2 regions of the Vreelandella gomseomensis genome follow, and region 1 is predicted to be linked to the other one. Evidence: predicted binding sites of a transcription regulator. Region 1 holds the regulator's gene; the other holds the start of a gene.
The links. The regulator FliA, encoded in region 1, starts transcription of late flagellar genes. The targets are predictions, from matches to a motif close to CTAAAGTTNNNNNNNNNNCNGCCGATA.
Positions count from the first base shown of each region.

Region 2: a site for FliA is predicted at 3,774-3,800, ahead of fliD (flagellar filament capping protein FliD). Genes of this name have one in related genera too.

Region 1 is NZ_JARWAI010000006.1:219,374-228,735, forward strand. It holds gene uvrA (excinuclease ABC subunit UvrA) at 1-45, shown strand, start outside; gene QC815_RS09980 (Crp/Fnr family transcriptional regulator) at 207-950, shown strand; gene QC815_RS09985 (ribonucleoside-diphosphate reductase) at 1,043-1,822, opposite strand; gene QC815_RS09990 (LAGLIDADG family homing endonuclease) at 1,881-5,123, opposite strand; gene QC815_RS09995 (hypothetical protein) at 5,328-5,891, shown strand; gene QC815_RS10000 (OmpA/MotB family protein) at 5,920-6,600, opposite strand; gene QC815_RS10005 (motility protein A) at 6,606-7,424, opposite strand; gene QC815_RS10010 (RNA polymerase sigma factor FliA) at 7,502-8,203, opposite strand; gene QC815_RS10015 (flagellar protein FlhE) at 8,235-8,618, opposite strand; gene QC815_RS10020 (hypothetical protein) at 8,708-9,265, opposite strand; gene flhF (flagellar biosynthesis GTPase FlhF) at 9,262-9,362, opposite strand, start outside.
Region 2 is NZ_JARWAI010000012.1:57,354-66,715, forward strand. It holds gene QC815_RS14865 (O-linked N-acetylglucosamine transferase family protein) at 1-777, opposite strand, end outside; gene QC815_RS14870 (FliC/FljB family flagellin) at 867-2,054, opposite strand; gene fliD (flagellar filament capping protein FliD) at 2,283-3,683, opposite strand; gene fliD (flagellar filament capping protein FliD) at 3,911-5,257, opposite strand; gene QC815_RS14885 (UDP-glucose dehydrogenase family protein) at 5,474-6,790, opposite strand; gene QC815_RS14890 (hypothetical protein) at 7,011-7,304, shown strand; gene QC815_RS14895 (serine hydrolase domain-containing protein) at 7,576-8,613, shown strand; gene QC815_RS14900 (YqhA family protein) at 8,635-9,183, opposite strand; gene QC815_RS14905 (exopolysaccharide biosynthesis protein) at 9,209-9,362, opposite strand, start outside.

The sequences.
Region 1 (9,362 bases):
TTCCTGGCGCCGCTGCTCGCCCGTCATCAGCGCGCCTCCGCCTGACACCACAGCGTCCATGGCGCTCGCCATGGACGGCCTCACCCCGGCAGGCATCCCTGGCCGCCATACTCATCGCGCTGCTACCTATTTTGCATTCACGTCGTATATAGTAGCTTTTGATTGAACAATCGATTTTTAGTGTCACTACGTAGAGGTCGTCAGCCGTGGGCCAAGAAAAAAGCTGCATTATTCGCCACTTCAGCCATTATTGCTCACTCAACGAAGATGAAAAGCAGTTGCTGCGCAACCTCGAGGAATCGCCTTCCGAGATTAAAGCGGGCACCCTGCTGTGGGAAATGGGCGACAGCGCCGACGAATTCTGCACCCTGCGAAGCGGCTGGGCCTATTCCTATCGCCACCTCGAAAACGGCGACCGCCAGATTCTGGAAGTCTTTTTACCGGGGGATATCATTGGCCTGCGCGAGTTTGCCTTTGCCCAACGGCTGGAAAACGTGCGCATGATCAACGATGGCGTCATCTGTCACTTTCCCCATCGTCGCATGCTCGAGCTTTTCCGCCAGTCGCTGACGCTGACGTCCGTCATGTTCGCCATCGGCAGCCGCCAGCAGGCCCTGCTCACCGAGCGACTGGTGAACATCGCCCGGCGCAGCGCGCGCCAGAAGATGGCGCATTTCCTCCATGAAATGTACCTGCGCCTGCGCCAGACCAACGACGATATCAGTGGCCACTTCCGGCTCCCGCTTTCCCAGGAGCAGCTGGCCGATATTCTGGGATTGAGCCCGGTTCACGTCAGCCGGACGTTCACCGCCCTCAGCGAGGACGGACTGGTGTTCAGAGATCGACATAACGTCACGATTCCCGACCTGAATGCGCTATCGACGGAGGGCGAGTTCGACGATGCCTACCTGACCGATAACGTGCGCCCGTTCTTTCACGCCTCCGCCTGAGCAGCCAACGCCATGGGATAAAAAAACGCCGCGAGCTGCCTGAGCTCGCGGCGTTTTGACGGGTGCCTGGCGTCCACCTCAGCCGTATTGCCTCAACCACATTTCGACCAGCCGCAACCGGCATAGCAGGTCGGGCAGCCATCCATCATGATGAGCTCACCGCGGCACTCGGGGCAGTGGCCGACAACCGCCGGACCGCTGGCCTGGTCAGTGGTCGACGCCGCCTGACCGATGGGTTCGACCGCCCCGCTGCCGACTTCGCCGAGGGTATCATCCGCAGGTGGCTGCCAGGCGTGGCCGTGCTGCATGCGATGCGCGTAACGCTCGACCAGGCTTTCCACCGGCACCTGATTGCCGTCCTGATCCAGAAAGCCCCGGCGATACAGAATCTGCTGGATCGACCAGGCAATGGCGGCCACTTCGGAATCATGGAACATGGGTTTGTTCCAGCGGTTCGTCCCGCAGCGCACCAGGCCCTTATCCCATGCCACCTTGCGCAGATCCGCGACGGCTTGGGTGACGTAGCCGCCCCGCGCCGCCAGCGACAGGCTGCGCATGGTGGCGGTAATCCACTGGTGCTCGCTCGACAGCTGGCCCGAGGGGAAGAAAAACTCCACCGGGCGCTCGATGACCACGCGTTTGCCGCCGACCACGCCTTCTACCGGCATGAAGGACACCAGTAGATAAACCTTTTTGCGGCCTTCGGCGCCGACATAGGAAATCTTTTCCGAGACGGCTTCCAGTGTGCCTTCCGGGCGCGACGGAATGCGCACCGTCAGCGGGTCTTCCTCGGGCAGGGCCGGGCTGGGCGCCGCCGTCTCCTGCTGCTTGATACGGTAACCAACGATCTTCGAGGTGATTTCAACTGTCATAACGTTCTCCACTTGGCAAAGGGGTGCAGGGCTGTGCGTGATGGGGCGTGGCCCGGCATCACCATTTGCCGTAGGTGCCTTCTTTCAGCCCGTCAAACAGGTTGGCGGCGTTGTGCTCTTCACCGTCGTAGATCACCTTTTCATCGCCGGTCAGTTCGAGGGTTTCGCCGTTCTCCAGCTCAAACACATAGGTGGTGCTTTTAAGGTCGTCTTCGCGCACCAGTACGCCCTGGAAGGCTTCCGGATTGAAGCGGAAGGTCGTGCAGCCTTTCAGACGGCTTTCATAGGCTTGCAGATAAAGATCCTGAAACTGTTCATAAGCGAACTCGGTAGGCACGTTGACCGTCTTGGAGATCGCCGAATCGATCCACTGCTGGGCGGCGGCCTGAACCGCCACGTGCTGCTCGGGTGTCACCGCATCGGCAGTGATGAAGTAATCGGGCAGGTCGCTGTCCACCGCATCGGCGGCAATGAAGTGACGGTAAGCCGCAAGCTCAAAGGACACGACCTCGACCTGCTCCTTGGTCTTCTTGCCCGACTGGATGATGTTACGGAAATAGCGGTGCGAAAACGACGGCTCGATGCCGTTGGACGCGTTGTTGCCCATGGACAGCGAAATCGTGCCGGTCGGCGCGATGGAACTGTGATGGGTAAAGCGCGCCCCGTGTTCGGCGAGCTGCGCCACGAGTTCGGGTTCAAGCTCGGCCACCTTGTTCATGTACTGGCTGTAGCGGGCGTGGAGAATACGCCCGGGCACCTTATCGCCCACCTCATAGCCGTCATTGGCCAGCTGCGGACGCTCGCGCATCATCTTCGGGGTGATCAGGTGCTCGTCGGCGAGCGCCGGCGCCATGCCTTTTTCCCGGGACAGTTCCAGCGCCTGCTTCCAGCCTTCAATGGCCAGATGGCGGCTGACTTCTTCGGTGAAGGCCAGCGACGCCTGGGAACCGTAGGGAATCTTGAGCATGGTCAGGGTCGAGCCCAGGCCCAGAAACCCCATGCCATGGCGGCGCTTGGCTTCGATTTCGCGCTGCTGCTGGGGCAGCGGCAAGCCGGCAATCTCGACCACGTTATCCAGCATGCGTGTGAAAATCGCCACCACCTTGCGGTAGCGATCCCAGTCGAACCGCGGCGTGTCGCTGAAAGGCTCGATGACGAACTTGGTCAGGTTCACCGAGCCCAGCAGGCAGGCGCCCTCTGGTGGTAACGGCTGTTCGCCACAGTTGTGTGCATGAAAGCCATTAGCATCGAATGTATTGACCCCTGGTATCTGGACATCGTAAACCTCTTCGACACCTTCTTCTGTATGTCCCACCACCCGAGCCACAAAGCGCTCACGATTCAACTCGCGTTGATAACTGCCTAGTAATTTTTCCAGCTTCACCTGCTTATCTTGATCGCCAAAACCAATAAGGCTTGCAAAGCGCCGAAGGTTATCACCGCTGATCATTAATTCGTGTTGAGGCAAGGCGTCATAAGCACGGTGCCCGCCCTTTCCATCCGGAAGATGTCGCTGTGCAGCACTACGCCTGTCTTGATACAGCGTGGAGATAACCCCTAGGCGCTGCAGCATGCGCTGTACAGCTTCAAGCCGGGCAAGGTCGGACTGCGCCAAACGAACACTTACCCCTTTTTCTTGACCACCTTGAACCGAGCCATCTGCATCAAAAAAGCCACGCAAAAAGCCAACGTAACCGTCCGACGACGCCTGCTCCAGCTCAGGTGTAATCGCCTTATTGCCGGGCTGCATGCCCATCTCTATTGCCAGCTTTCGCAGTGCCGCGGTTGAAAGCCGGTATTCGTTACGGCCACTTACCTTGTGCCAACCTGCGAAATCCGCACGATGAGACTGGCTCCTTACAGCCTCTTCTGCTAATGCCATTATGGAACTGACGCCCTTACCGAAAAAGCTGTCGCTACCGTTAGCAACCGCTGCTTGCGGCCACACAGATAAAACCGCTTTATCAGCTTTGAGCGTGCCGTCGCCGACGAGTAGCCCCAACAGGTACCCCTGTGCTTCATTAAGCCTGCCCCCCCACTCGGGAGCATCGCGATGATCATTGAGTAGCACGCGATCACCAGCCTGCAGATCGCCTGCGGCACACCACTCGGTTTCTGTGCGATACCTGGTAAAAGCTGATACACGGCGCACCCGATGGTCACTGGTCAGCTTGAGCGCATAACCTTCCGCCGTTTGCAGTCGAATCACAGGCTTTTTAGCGGTTAAAAAGAAGCCATCAGAGCCACTTTGATAAGCTTGACCATCAATGATTGCCGTAAAAGGCTGGCCAATAAGCTGCGAAACCTGACGCGGCCCCTTCGACGTATGAATCCAAGTATCCGCTGTCACACAGGGATTGGTGGCGCGGATATCTTCGCAGAACCAGTTGTTGTTCATGCGGTTGACCTGGTCGATCAGGATAAAGCCGGGCTCCGCGTAGTCGTAGGTCGAGGCCATGATGGTGTCCCACAGCTCCCGCGCCTTGATGACCTCGACCACGCGGCAGGCCACGCGGCCCTCATCGTCGACCGTGTAGCCGTCCTCGACCACCGGCCAGTCGCGATAGATGATGTCCTCGGCGCTGACGTCGTCCTTCTCGCCGGGGTGCAGCGGGAAGGCCAGCGGCCAGTCGGCGTTGTACTTCACGGCCTCCATGAACTCGTCGGTAATCAGCAGGCTCAAGTTGAACTGGCGCAGCCGCCCGGCTTCGCGCTTGGCCTGGATAAATTCGCGCACGTCCGGATGGCCAACGTCGAAGGTGCCCATCTGCGCACCGCGGCGACCGCCCGCCGAGGCGACGGTAAAACACATCTTGTCGTAGATATCCATGAACGCCAGGGGGCCGTTGGTACCGGCACCGGCGCCAAACACAAAGGCGCCCTTGTGACGCAGCGTGGAAAAGTCGTAGCCGATGCCAGCACCGGACTTGAGCGTCATCCCCGCGTCTACCACGGAGTCGAGAATATCGCGCATCGAATCGCGAATGGTGCGCGACACCGTGCAGTTGATCAGGCTAACCGCGGGTTTGTAGGCTTCCGCTCCCGCGTTGGAGAGGATCCGCCCGGCGGGAATGGCCCCGTGCTCCAGGGCCCAGCGAAACCTGGGCAGCCACTCGGCGGCGTTGTCGCCTTCCACATCCGCCAGCGCCTTGGCCACCCGTTCGAAGGTGGCGCCCACGTCCTGATCCACCGGTTGGCTATGGCGATCCTTGAGACGGTATTTGGCGTCCCAGATTTCCTTAGAGGGTGCCTGCAGCGGTACGTCGTTAGACGTGTTCATGGCCTGGGTGGCAGTACTCATGTCGCGCAACTCCTTAACGGCGGTCAAAATGGCGCTTGACGGGGCGATTATACGGGTCAACTGCATCAAGTATAGCCTGGGCGCAGCACTACATCGGCTGCCTTTTTATTTTTTTTCTACCATATATAGAAAAATCAGCGCCTTAGTCTTTTGACTCCAACGCTCAGACGATAGGCTAAGGTTTTCCTCACCATGGGTCTTTTTATGCAGTTAACGTCTCGCTTCTACACCGCACTGGCCTGGGCAACGCTCGGCACGACTCTGCTTCTGTCGCTGCCGTCAGCACACGCCGTCTCGTATAACGTGACAGACGACCAGCGCCACGACCATTGGCAATCGATGGTATTAACCCTTGGCGACGAGCGGCATTTTCGCGCGGTGGAAACCCACAGCTACGCCGATGCCACCCTGAGCGTCAACGCCACCCCGGGGGTTTGCGACCTGCCCTGGCTGGAGATGCGCGTGACGCTGGGCGAAATCCAGGGTGAAAGTCGCACGGTCAACCTGGTGCCCGCCCGGTTGCGCGTCGACGAACGCGAGCGTGTCTACAGCGTGGCCGAATTCATTACCGAGCGCGCCGATGACGGTTTCTACGTGCATTTTTACCTGGACGATATCCATCAGCTGATCGCCGACATGGGCGACGGGGAACAGATCTTTCTGGGCTTCGACCAGGGCGAGCGGGATCCCTGGTACATGACATTCAGCCTTGAGGGCGCCGGCCAGGCGCTGACCCGCATGCAGCGACAATGCAAGCACGCGTCATGAAACCGGCTGATACTGGCGAGGGGCTGGCTTATTCTTGCGTTGACCGCTGGCGCAGCAGCAGTTCAACGCGGCGGTTGGCGGCTCGCCCCTGCGACGTTGCGTTACTCTCCATGGGTTGGGTATCAGCATAGCCGACGGCCCGCATACGGGAATCATCGAGCCCAAGGCTTTCCAGGTGGCGCACCACCGCAATGGCCCGCGCCGATGACAGCTCCCAGTTGGAAGGAAAGCGTGAGGTAGAGATGGGCACGTTATCCGTGTGGCCCTCAACCGACACCTGCCCTTCGAAGGCGTTCAGCACGTCCACCAGGCTGGCAACCAGATCGCGACCCTGCTCAGTGAGCCGTGCCCGCCCGCTGTCGAACAGCAGACTCTCATTGATACGCAGCGTCACGCCTTCCTGGCCCTGGGAAACATCCACACCGGGAATGCTGATGCCATCAAAGCGCGGCTGCACGCCGCTGTGTCGCGGCTGGATACCGGCCGCCAGGGTGGCCAGCGGAAGGTCTTCAATGGCGCCAGGGGACACCTCGGCAACACTGCCGGCGGCACCCTCGTCGTTGCCGCCAGGCGGGGCCAACGAGAGGAGCAGCACGAACAGGGTAATCAGCAGCGTCAGCACATCGAGATAGCTGGTTAGCCAGCTTTCCTCGTCCCCGCCGCCGGTGACCGGCGGCTCAAGCATTTGCCGCGTATGCCCATCTAGCATAGTGACTACCCTTTGGCGGCGGCGCTGGTTGAGGTACGCGGCTTCTTGACGTCAGGCTCGCGGATTTCGTCGTGATAGTTGGCGACAAACGAATTGAGCGTTTCTTCGATGAACGACGGCAGGCGGCGCTTGGTGATCAGCGAAATGCCTTCCAGCACCATGTTCATGGTAATCAGACGCTCTTCGGTACGCCGTTCAAGCTTCACCGCAATCGGCTTGAACACCAGGTTGGCCAGCAGGATGCCATAGAAGGTGGTCAGCAGCGCCACGGACATGCGCGGCCCGATCACGTCCAGGTTGCCGGAGTCCATGACCTCGAGCATGTTCACCAAACCCACCAGCGTGCCGATCATGCCGAACGCCGGGGCATAGGTCGCCATGGTACGAAAGATCTGCGCTTCGGCGTGCTCTCGCGCCTTGAGGCGCGCAATGCGCCAGCGCAGCATGTCGAAGATCTCGTCTTCCTTGGTGTTGGCAATGACCAGTTGAATACCGGTTCGCAGGAAGGGATTGCGGGTGTTTTCAAGCTCCTGCTCGACGGCGCGCACATCGCCCTTGAACCACAGCCGCGACATGGACACGAGCTCATTGATATCGTCACGCACGTAGGTATTTTCACGGCGGAATACGAGCCCGACGAGACGTACGACACGCAGCACTTCCTTGAGCGGGTAGCTGATGAAGGTGGCCGCAAGGGTGCCGGTCACCACGATCGCCAGCCCCGGCACATTGAGGAAGCTCCCCGGTGACTCGGCGGTAAAAAACAGGACGCTTACCAGCAGCAGTATGCTGGCGAGAATACCAATCAGCGTCGATGGGTTCATGGGGGTGCTCCTTAAAGCATTAATCCAGGCGTTAAAGTAGCATCATGGCCGGAAGCTGCGCCGCCGGCGGTAGACACCTACGCCGAGTCGTTCAACTTTGCGCGCAGGCGGCTGACCGCCTGGCTGTGCAACTGGGAGACGCGTGACTCCGTGACGCCAAGCACGGCGCCGACTTCCTTGAGGTTCAGCTCTTCCTGATAGTAAAGCGCCATCAGTAGCTTTTCACGCTCGGGGAGCGCCTCGATGGCGGCCTCCAGGGTTTCCCGCTGCTGGGCATCAAGTAGGTGGTCGAACGGCGAACTCCCGATCTCGCGATTATAGGGTTCGGCGCCGTCGGCCACCAGTTCTTCAAAGGGCAGTAGCTGACCGCTGTTGGTATCGTGGAGCAGCTGCTGATAGTCCCCCAGCGACATCGCCAGCGCCTCGGCGATCTCCCCCTCTTCAGGGGCGCGGCCCAGCGATTGCTCGAGTCGCCGGACGGTTTCATCCACGGCCCTGGCCGAGCGTCGGACACTGCGCGGCAGCCAGTCACGGGTGCGCAGCTCGTCCACCATGGCGCCGCGGATACGCTGGCTGGCAAACGTCGCAAAGGTAGCCCCCTGGGTGGCATCGAAACGGCCCAGCGCCTCCAGCAGCCCCATCATGCCCGCCTGGATCAGGTCGTCCAGCTCGATGCTGGCGGGTAGCCTGACCTGCAGCGTCAAGGCCTGACGTCTTACCAGTGGCATGTACTCCGTCATCAGCTCACTTTGTTTGATCCTGCCTTGTGCTGTGTACATCCTATTGCCTCGCGGCTAAACCACCTTTGACTCACTGGTAATTTATAATCATCTGCAGCCCTTTGACGCTGACGGGCCGCTGTCCTGGCCGCAGCACAAATTGAAAATGCAGCGGCGTTGTCGCCTTCAGTCCGGACAAGGCGCGGGTTTCCCCGCGCATCCCGGACAGGGCCACGCAGCGCTCGGGATGGCAAAGCCAGGCCCGCAGTGCGGCGCCCGGGGCATGCTGGTACTGCCACTGGATACGCCCGATAACCGCCGACTGCGCGACCATGCCTGCGGGAGGGCGAACCTCATCGCTGCGGCTGGCACGGTCGCTCATGGTCACCAGTAGGCCCGGCACCTGAGCGACCCAGCTGCCGGGCGCCGCCTGCGCCATGGAGCCGAAAGCCAGGACGAATACCATAAGACCCATTGCATGACGCCACCAGCCTAGCATGCTTCATTCCTTTTCATGAGCGAATAAGCCTCGTTTATTAGTCGCTTTACCGGCCTTCGCCGGGGTCAGCGGGCCAACAGCAGCAGCTCGATCCCGAAATAGCGATCCGCCGCCTGGCGCAGGTTTTCCAACAGCCCCTGCCTGGGCAGGTGCGGTTCGTGGAGCGCCAGCAAGCGCTGCGGGCCATTGTGCTGATGAAGCTGCTTGACGACATGATACATGCGCCCGAATGCCTCGGCATCGCTGCTCACCCACAGCGCCCAGCGCCGATGTGTCTGACTCAGCTCGGCAAGCGCTGGGGCGTCCGGCATCACGATCCGGATATCCCAGTCGGCGGGATCCTTGGCCCAGGCGCGCCCCAGGGCGGCCCACTGACCCAGACGCGCGCTGACCTTGCGTACCTGAGCCGGTTCATCAGCGGGCAGGCCGACCACCATCAGAGGCGTCTTGGGCGCCGGCGGGGTCACCGGCGGGGTCATCGCGGCCGCGCCGGGCACGATGGGCTCCTGATAGGCCATGGGCCCAGGGGCATCTACCGCCTCGGGAGGCGCTTCATCGCCGCGCTGCTGACGCTGCAGATCCGCCCATTTGCGCAGCCCGGCGGCTTGATCCTGAGCGCTCATGTCAAGCCCTCACGGTTGACGCTGCCCAGCTGGCGAATCGCGTCCCGGGCCATGAAGGCATAGACCAGCGCATCGAGCAGCGCCGTGTCACGGCGAC
Region 2 (9,362 bases), on a different contig from region 1:
GCGACGAAAACCATCTGAAATCATGCCGATACGCAGTTTTTTTTCAACGTCTTTATTAGAGGGCTCTGCCCTGACAGGCGTTTTCTTATTAAAATAACTATCCCACGCCCTGCATTCTTTAGCTATTTCTTCAAGCGAAAATCCTGGTATATAATGAAGCGTCGTTATCTTATTTGAGTAGGCAATATCTGAACCAGGATTAACCTTGAATGCCTGGTCATAATAGCGAAGCGCATCCTCCATTCTACCAAGCTGCTTGTAGATATTGCCCAGGTTATTCCATGCGTAGTACTTATCGGACTCCAGTTCTAAAGATTTTTTAAACTTCTCTGCCGCTTCTTCATAGCGATGCAGAGCTTCTAGAATATTACCATAACTTATCAAGTAGCCAGCATTTCTTGGCTGATTTTTACAGGCTTCTTCTATATACTCCAACGCCTCTTTGGGCTTATTGCTATTGTAAAGCAGATAAGCCAAATAATGCGCTGACTTATGAAAGCCGGGCTTGATGGAAAGAGACTTTTTAAGGCAATCGATCGCAGCGTTATAATCACCAAGGTTATACAGCACCTTACCCAGTACGGAATAAGATTCGAAGTCACTGCTTTCTAGACTAATCGCTTTTTCCAGCTCGACTTTTGCCTTCTCAAGCTCTCCCTTGTCTGTGAGCAGAACGCCAAGACTTCTTCGATATCGAGCGCTTTGAGGCTGCTTGGCCACCAGCTTCTGAGCCTCTTTAATCTGCTTCTCGAAGCGTTTTGCCGCTTGTTTGCTCATAGACCTATCACCCACTCAAATCTCAACCAGTAAAAAGGCTGCCAATCGGCAGCCTTATATAGTCTAGCACTCTTACGATGTGGCTACATTTAGCCCAGCAGCGACAGTACGTTCTGCGGCAGCTGATTAGCCTGGGCCAGTACGGATGTACCTGCCTGCTGGAGGATCTGATTCTTGGTCATGTCCGCCACTTCTGTTGCGTAATCAGCATCTTCGATGCGTGAGCGCGCAGCAGACAGGTTGGTCTCATTCGTACTGAGGTTGGTGATGGCAGACTCAAAGCGGTTCTGAATCGCACCAAGGTCAGAGCGCAGGTTATCCACCTGTGACAGCGCGGAATCAAGCTCGCCAAGCGGGTTGTTGGTAGCACCCGTCAGCAGGCTTGCAGCGGTGAGCTCAGTACCGTCAACCGTAAATGAAGCTGTGGTGTTGGTTGTTACATCGGCATCTTGCGGATCAAGCGCAACATTGAAGGTTACCGAAGCACCACTGGCAATGTTGATGCCCTGCGCAGCGAGAGTACGAGACTCGGCTTCAGATGCGGCACTAACCTGAACCTGTGCGTACCAGTTACCACCCTCATCAACGAAAGCATCAGCAGTAGTTGCAGTAACAGAGCCAGCGGCAACGCCCAAATTAGTCGCGAGATCAGCACCAAAATCGCTAACCTCAGAGTCAACAATACCAGTGGAATCGCCGTAAGCATCTTCAAAATTAGAAGCTGTCGCAGCGGCTACCGTACCCTGAGCGCCGTTAACATTAAAGCTATCAAGGCCCAGTGTTTCGGCGTTGATTTCTTCCAGGTTGACGCTGATGGTTTGACCGTCCTCAGAACCTACTTGGATGGAAACTTGCTGATCTTCAGAGAGCACCAGCGTGCCATTGAAATCAGTCTCGTCAGAAATACGGTTAATCTCTGTCAGGCGCTGATCAATTTCTGCCTGGATAGAGTTCAAGTCGTCCTGGCTGTTGGTGCCGTTAGCGGCCTGGACGGTCAGCTCACGTACACGCTGCAGGTTATCGTTAACCTGGTTCAAACCACCCTCAGCGGTTTGTGCGATGGAGATACCATCGTTGGCGTTACGCTGAGCCTGGCCCAAACCGGTGATTTGCGCGCTCATACGGTTGGCAATAGCCTGACCAGCCGCATCGTCCTTGGCACTGTTGATACGCAGGCCAGAACTCAAACGCTCCATGGAAGTCTGCAGAGCATTCGAAGATTGGTTCAGGTTCTGCTGACCGATCATCGAGGTAATGTTGGTATTGATCACTGACATGGTGTGATTCTCCTTGCTTTGGACACTGGCCCTGAGGCCTGCTTTCGGCCACCTTGTGTGCCGTTATATTTACTAACGGCTCGGCGAGGAAAACCTTTAGGGCTGGATGCTAAAAAATTGCAAAAGAGAGGTAGAAATATGCTGATGCACTGAAAAGGTTGCGTAGAAGCCAACACAGGGCCAAAAGGCCCTGTGATTAACTACTCGTTTTCTACTGACTTACGGTGGTTAATCGCGGCCTAGCTGAGCATCCATGGCCTCAAACTGCTTGGTGAGGTAGGAGCTTGTGCTGTTCATCTGCGCGATCATGGCATCCAACTGGCCGAACTGGGTGCGGTAGCGGGAGATGGTGCGTTCGATGGTGTTTTCCATGCGCTCATAGCGCTCACCGAGGCTATCGATGCGGTTTTCCGCACCGCTGATGGCGTTGCCCAGAGTACCGTTTTTGCTCATCAGCTGTTCAAGCGTGGTACTAAGGATGCTCGCCAGCCCCACCGAGTTTTCATCACCCTCCACGCCGGTGAAAAAGTCGCTCAGCGCATCGGGGCTATTCTTGGCCAAGCCGCTGATGGTGTCATCGTCCATTTCCAGCGTGCCGTCGCGCTGCAGGGTGATGCCGAGCTGGGTTAACGTGGAGAACTCGCCGCCTGCCACACCGCCGCTAAGTACAGAGCGCAGCCGGTTTTCAATGGTACGCACGGAGCTGTCGCCGACCAGTTCAGCCGCCTCGCCCGTCTCGCTATCGAATTTTGTCACGGTGCCAATGGTGTTCTTTACATCGTTAAAGGCCTCGACAAAATCACCAATGGCTTCGCGTACTTTTAAAGTGTTACGTTCGACGTTCACTGTGCTGCTGGCAGTTTCACCTGTACCCAGGTTTAGCTCACCCAGATCCAGGGTCACTCCCTGGATGGCGTCTTCTATCGTGTTGCTGGCACTAGTAATAGCGATGCCATTGACGGTCAGCGCGGCATCTTGACCACTTACCTGGGTGTCGCTGGCAAAGGGAGGCGTGGCCACGGCTGCGCCAGCAGCATCCACAAAGCTGAATCCGGTAACCGACGCATCAAGTCCGGTTTCTTTTGAGCTAAGCGCCAGGCGGTAGCCCTCGCCATCGAAAATAACGCTGGCGCTGACACCTGCAGCGTCGTTGGCATTGATCGCGTCGCGAATATCTTCCAGGCTGCTGTCCGCCGCCACGTCGATATTAACGCTATCCAAGCCAGCAAAGTCGAGCCGTAACTGGGTGGCGCCGCCCATGTCGAGGGCAGCATCGCTTTCTGTGCCCACCAAGCGCTGTGAAGCCAGAGTACCCGCCGTCGCCAGGTCAGTCACCTCAACCCGGTAACTGCCAGGTAACGCATCGGCATCAGTTGTTGCGGAAATCTCATCGCCGCGCACGTTGGCCGACAGGCTTTGATAAAGCTTGGGGTCGCTAAGCGCGCCTACCGCATCCTGCAGCGCGTCCATCGACGTCTGAATTTTGCCGTAAGCAGAGATTTTGGCTTCCTGCTGCGCTTGCTGACGGGTAATCGGTGCAAGCTTGCCGCGTTCGGCATCTTTCAACTGATCCAACAAGCCGTTCAGGTCAAGGCCGGAGCCAATCCCAAGAGAGGTAATCGTCGCCATACCAGGTTCCTCGATTGTAAGGCTAAACCCACTGGGCTGGGAGCGGACATCGGCCCACCTCAGCACCTTTCTATCTTTGATGGTTAGAGTAATCGGCCAAAAAGGCGCTAGCTTTAACGCTTTTTTATTAGTTCATTTGGTTAGCTTACCCTGTTCAGGCGATGTGAGCACAAAAATGCCTGCGCAAGGGCAGGCATTTTTAAGTGGGCTGGGCGAATTAACGTATGCTAGCGGCCAAGCTGGGCATCCAAGGATGCAAACTGCTGGGTGAGGTAGCTGCTGGTCTGGTTCATCTCGGCGATCATGCCGTCTAGCTGGCCAAACTGGGTGCGGTAGCGCTCAATGGTTCGGCCGATGTCTTGCTCCATACGGGTATAGCGATCACCTAGAGAGTCGACGATATTTTCACTGCTGGTGATAGCCCCCTGAACGGCACCGCTGCTGCCAAGTAACTGCTCAACGCGGGTGTCTACTTGGCTTGCCATTCCAGGATTATTTTCAGTTCCCACGAAGAAGTCAGCTAGCGCCTGCTGGTCGTTGGCGACCACGTCACTTAACTTATCTTCATCAAGGGAAAGCGTGCCATCAACCTCCAGCGAGATACCCACTTGACTGAGCATTGAAATGCCATCGCCACCTGACGCGACGCCACCGCTCAACACGCTGCGCAAACTCGATTCTGCCGTGCGCACGGCGCTGTCACCATTTAATGGACCAGCTTCGCCGGTCTCTGGGTCAAAGTTGGTAAGCTCGCTTGTTGTCTCTTTCAGCGCGTTATACGAATCGACAAACGACGTGACGGCTTCACGAACGGCCCGGGTATCCTGCTCTACAGCTACCGTGCCGGTACCTTCACTTTGTAGGTTGAGGGTAACGCCCTGGATCGCGCCTTCGACCTGATTGGTTGGACTGGTGATATCAATGCCGTTGACGTTAAGCGCGGCGTCGGTACCCGCCTGCAAGGTATTGTCGGTATCCGCAGCAAACGGCGCATCACCATCAAAGGTAAAGTTGCTGATGGAAGCATCGGCACCACTTTCACGCGAGCTGACCGCTAGGCGATCCTGAGTGCCATCGTTAATGATGGTGGCATTAACGCCGGCGTTTTCATCTGCATTGATGGCATCTCGAATGTCTTCGAGCGAACTGTCGGCCGCAATGGCGACAGTGGTTTCACTACTATCACCAAAGGTAAACGTCATGTTTTGGTCGGCGGTGGTAAGCGTGCCTTCCGCCACCCCGTCAGAGGCCAGCGTCCCTCGCGTGGCTAGCGTATCGACCGTAATATTGTAGCTGCCGGGCATGGCGGTTTCGTCAGCGGACGCACTCACGGCTTCGCCGCTTGTGTTGGTCGACAGGCTTTCGAAGAGCGATCCATCGCTTAGTGCACTGGCAGCATCTTGGAACGTTGAAAGGTCGCTCTCCAACTGACCGTAGGCCGATATTTTAGTTTGCTCGGCTTCCGCTTGCCGCTCAATCGGGGCGAGTTTCTCCCGCTCAGCGCTTTCAAGCTGATCGAGCAAGCCATTCAGGTCTAACCCTGACCCGATACCGAGAGATGATATAGAACCCATACGCTAACCGCCTTTTTTGAAACGAATGAAGCAACCTTATTCCTTTTTCAACGGCGCCTGATCGCTAAATATTGCTAGCCAGACCGCCGGGTTGCCAACGTCAAATTTATTTATAAAGTTACTGATTATTTAATATTTCGACTTACAGCCAACAACCTTGAACATTCTAGCCAACTTTCCTGTTTTAAAATGTAAGCGATGGTGAATCGCTACACGCTAGCGCCCTACCCCAAGATACATCAGCCCCGCTTCCCGCACGGCCTCGGGGGCATACAGGTTGCGGCCGTCGACGACCACACGGTCATTGAGCTGATCGGCAAGCCAGGCCAGGTCGACGCTGCGAAATGCCTTCCATTCGGTGCAGATCACCAGGGCATCCGCCCCTTTTACCGCTTGAATGCGGTCGCCGGCGAGCATCAGGTCGTCGCGCTCACCATAAATCCGGCGGCATTCGGCCATGGCTTCGGGGTCGAAGGCCTGCACCTTAGCGCCTGCCTGCCATAGCGCTTCCATCAGTGTACGGCTGGGTGCTTCGCGCATGTCGTCGGTGTTGGGCTTGAACGCCAGCCCCCATACTGCAATGGTCTTGTTTTCAAGATTACCCAGCGCTGTTTGCAGTTTGGTGAACAAGGTTTGTTTTTGCTGCAGGTTCACGGTTTCCACCGCGCTCAACAACGCAGGCGTGTAGCCGAGCTGGCGGGCGGTGCGTTCGAGCGCCTGCACATCCTTGGGAAAGCAAGAGCCGCCATAGCCGCAGCCGGGGTAAATAAAATGGTAGCCAATGCGCGGATCGCTGCCGATGCCGCGTCGCACGTCTTCGATGTCCACATCGAGGCGTTCGGCCAGGTTGGCCATTTCGTTCATGAAGCTGATCTTGGTGGCCAGCATGGCGTTGGCGGCGTACTTGGTGAGCTCCGCCGCGCGGATGCTCATGAACATCAGCTTGTCGTGGTTGCGGTTGTACGGCGCGTAGCATTCGTGCATGCGCGCTTTTACATGCTCGCTGTCGGTGCCGACGATAATCCGCGCGCCTCGTGTGAAGTCCTCGATCGCCGCGCCTTCCTTCATGAATTCCGGGTTGGAACACACGTCGAAGGGGATATCGGCGCCGCGCGCGGCCAGCGTTTCCGCCATGGCGGCGTGGACTTTTTCGGCGGTACCCACCGGCACGGTGGACTTGTCGATCACCAGTTTATAATCGTTCATGTGCTCGGCAATGGTGCGAGCGACCTCCAGCACGTAGCGCAAATCGGCGCTGCCGTCTTCATCAGGCGGCGTCCCCACGGCAATGAACAGCAATTCTCCATCGTGGACGGCTTGCTTGGCGTCGGTGGTGAAGCTCAGCCGCCCGGCGTCGACGTTGTGGGCGACGATCGTGCTAAGCCCCGGCTCGAAGATGGGCACTTCACCGGCGTTAAGTCGGTCGATCCGCTCGGCGTTGACGTCCATACAGGTGACTTGATGGCCTACGTCGGCCAGGCAGGCGCCTGCGACCAACCCTACGTAACCGGTACCAAAAACACTGATATGCATGCCGCGTTAACTCACTCATCAATACGGGTGGCGAAAGTAAAAGCGAGCTTATCACGTCGCACGGCGTTTGATGACGAGCCGCCTGGGGAAAATAAAGCCTAGACGTTGGTCTAATATCGACTTTCGTTTATAATGCACTGCAATACAGGCGCTGAATAAACGGTTTCAACCGCCAGAGCGTGCCGAGCTAACGTATCAGGAGAAGGAAATGCCCAGCGACATGTCCACTGCCAATCACGTTCAGCGCAGCTTACGCCAGTGTTTGGCCGTGGTGGCCGAACTGCTATACGAGAATGGCCATGTGCTGGAGACGATTACGCTGGCGCGTCGTGGCCTCAGCCGCAGGGAATTGCAGTCGCTCAGCCAGAATGCCCCTGCCTGGGTAACCTGCCAGCAGGTGCTGGAAACCAGCCAAGCCGCCACCCGGAATGAGCAGGGACGACTGATCCTCACGGCCATGGGCCGCGAGCTGATGTTTGATATGTTTGGGGAAGGTGCAGCGGACTGCGCCTGAGATCCAGCCTGAAACGGATCAACGCAGGCCGAGAATCGACAGGATAAACAGCACCACCACGACCAGCCCGATGATGTAGATAATATTGTTCATGACAGCGCTCCTTGCGCGTTGTGCGATTGGCAGGCAATTGCCTGGTTGCGTTTAAAGCCTAGCAGCCCTTGACGGGCTTTGCGTATTCGGCATGCCCCGTTGTCCTGCGATGCCCCCGCGCCAGGAACCCCAGCCGTCCAGTGGGCTCAAAGAGGTTCCTATCCGCTGAGGGTTTGCCATGCGCTCGCTGTTTTCCGTCGCCTGCATTAGTGTTCTCGCCGCCACGCCGTTCTCTTCCTCCCTGTTTGCCCAGGCAACACCCGACGCCCCCAGCGCTGCCGCGCTGCAGACGCTGAGCGATGATGCGCTAGGCCATCCGCGCCTGCATAGCATCGTGGTTGCCCACCAGGGCGAGATAGTGCACGAGCACCACCAGGGCGGGCCCGGCGTTGATGCACCGGCCAATATCAAGTCGCTATCCAAGACCGTGCTCGCTGCGCTGGTGGGTGCCGCTATCGAGGCGGATATTGTCGCGTCCACCGATCAAACGCTGGTCTCTCTACTGGGGGATCGCGTGCCCCAGGCGGCAGACCCCGAGGTGGCCGAGATTACCGTGAGTCACCTGCTGTCGCTGCAAGCGGGGCTCGAGCGCACCTCCGGGCAGAACTACGGCGCCTGGGTGGCAAGCCCTAACTGGATCGAATACGCCCTGACGCGACCCTTCGTCGATGAACCAGGCGGACGCATGCTGTATTCCACCGGTTCGAGCCATCTGCTTTCCGCTGCGCTGACCGAGGCCAGCGGTGAATCGACCTATGTCCTGGCCCAGCGCCTGCTGGCCGAGCCACTGGATATTGCGATCCCCCCTTGGCTACAGGACCCTCAGGGCATCTATTTCGGCGGCAACGACATGCAGCTATCCCCGCGAGGGCTAGTGGAAATAGGCGAGCTGTACCGCAACGGTGGCGTCGTGGAAGATAGTAACGGCAACGTTGAGCGGGTGTTGCCGGAGGGCTGGGTCGAGCAATCCTGGACGCCGCGGGGAACGTCGCGCTGGACCGGCGACGGTTACGGCTACGGCTGGTTCATCACCCGGCTGGGCGGTGAGGATGCCTATTATGGGCGGGGATACGGTGGTCAGGCGCTATTCGTGGTGCCTAAGCGCGCGTTGACCGTGGTGATCACCGCAAATCCCAGACCGCCCTCGCCCGGCGGGCAGTTTCAGGAGCGTTTGAATGCGATGGTAGCGAAGCTGATCACGCATGATTCACCCTAGCGTTCATGACGCCCGCCAGGGCTATTCTTTTTTGTGCCCAAAGCTCATCAAGTAAAGCGCGGCGGCCAGCGCGAGCACCGACAGCGCCAGGTAGATCGCCTCGAGCGGCGTGGCAAAGCGGATATCCACCACCGCGCGGAAGAACTCGATAATCACCGCCAGAATCACCACCCGGGCGATTTTATCCTTGAGCTGATCCAGCGAGGCGACGTTGAACGGATGGTGCGGGTACCGCGCTTCGGCCTGGTCGATACGCGACACAAACAGCCGGTAGATGCCCAGCCCGAAAATCATCAGCACAATGGCGATCAGGTAGATATCCACGGCGATGATGATGTCGGGCACCAGGCTTTCGTGAATGTCGACGCGGCTATCCACGAAGTAGTAATGCAGCGTGCGTAACACGACCTTGGCGATATCCACCGTCCCCACCAGGAACAGCAGCACCGAGCCTATCAGGCTCGGCACCACGGCCAGCATGACCAGAAACCGTGAGTTCCAGAGCGCGGTTTCCACCCGGCGCTCCCAGCGGCCCTGCTCTTCGGGTGGTTTGGGCGGTATATCAGTCATGTCAGGCTCCTTATCAACACTGGCGTCAAAGCACGTTCACGAGAATCAGCGCGCAGGTCGCGCCCAGTAGCGCAAAGCCGAGCAGCAGCACGAGCCCGTCCCTCGCGACAAGACCCAGGCCCAACAGCGCCAGCGCCAGCCCGGCTCCGTTGGCCGAGAAAGGAATGAACTCCATCGGC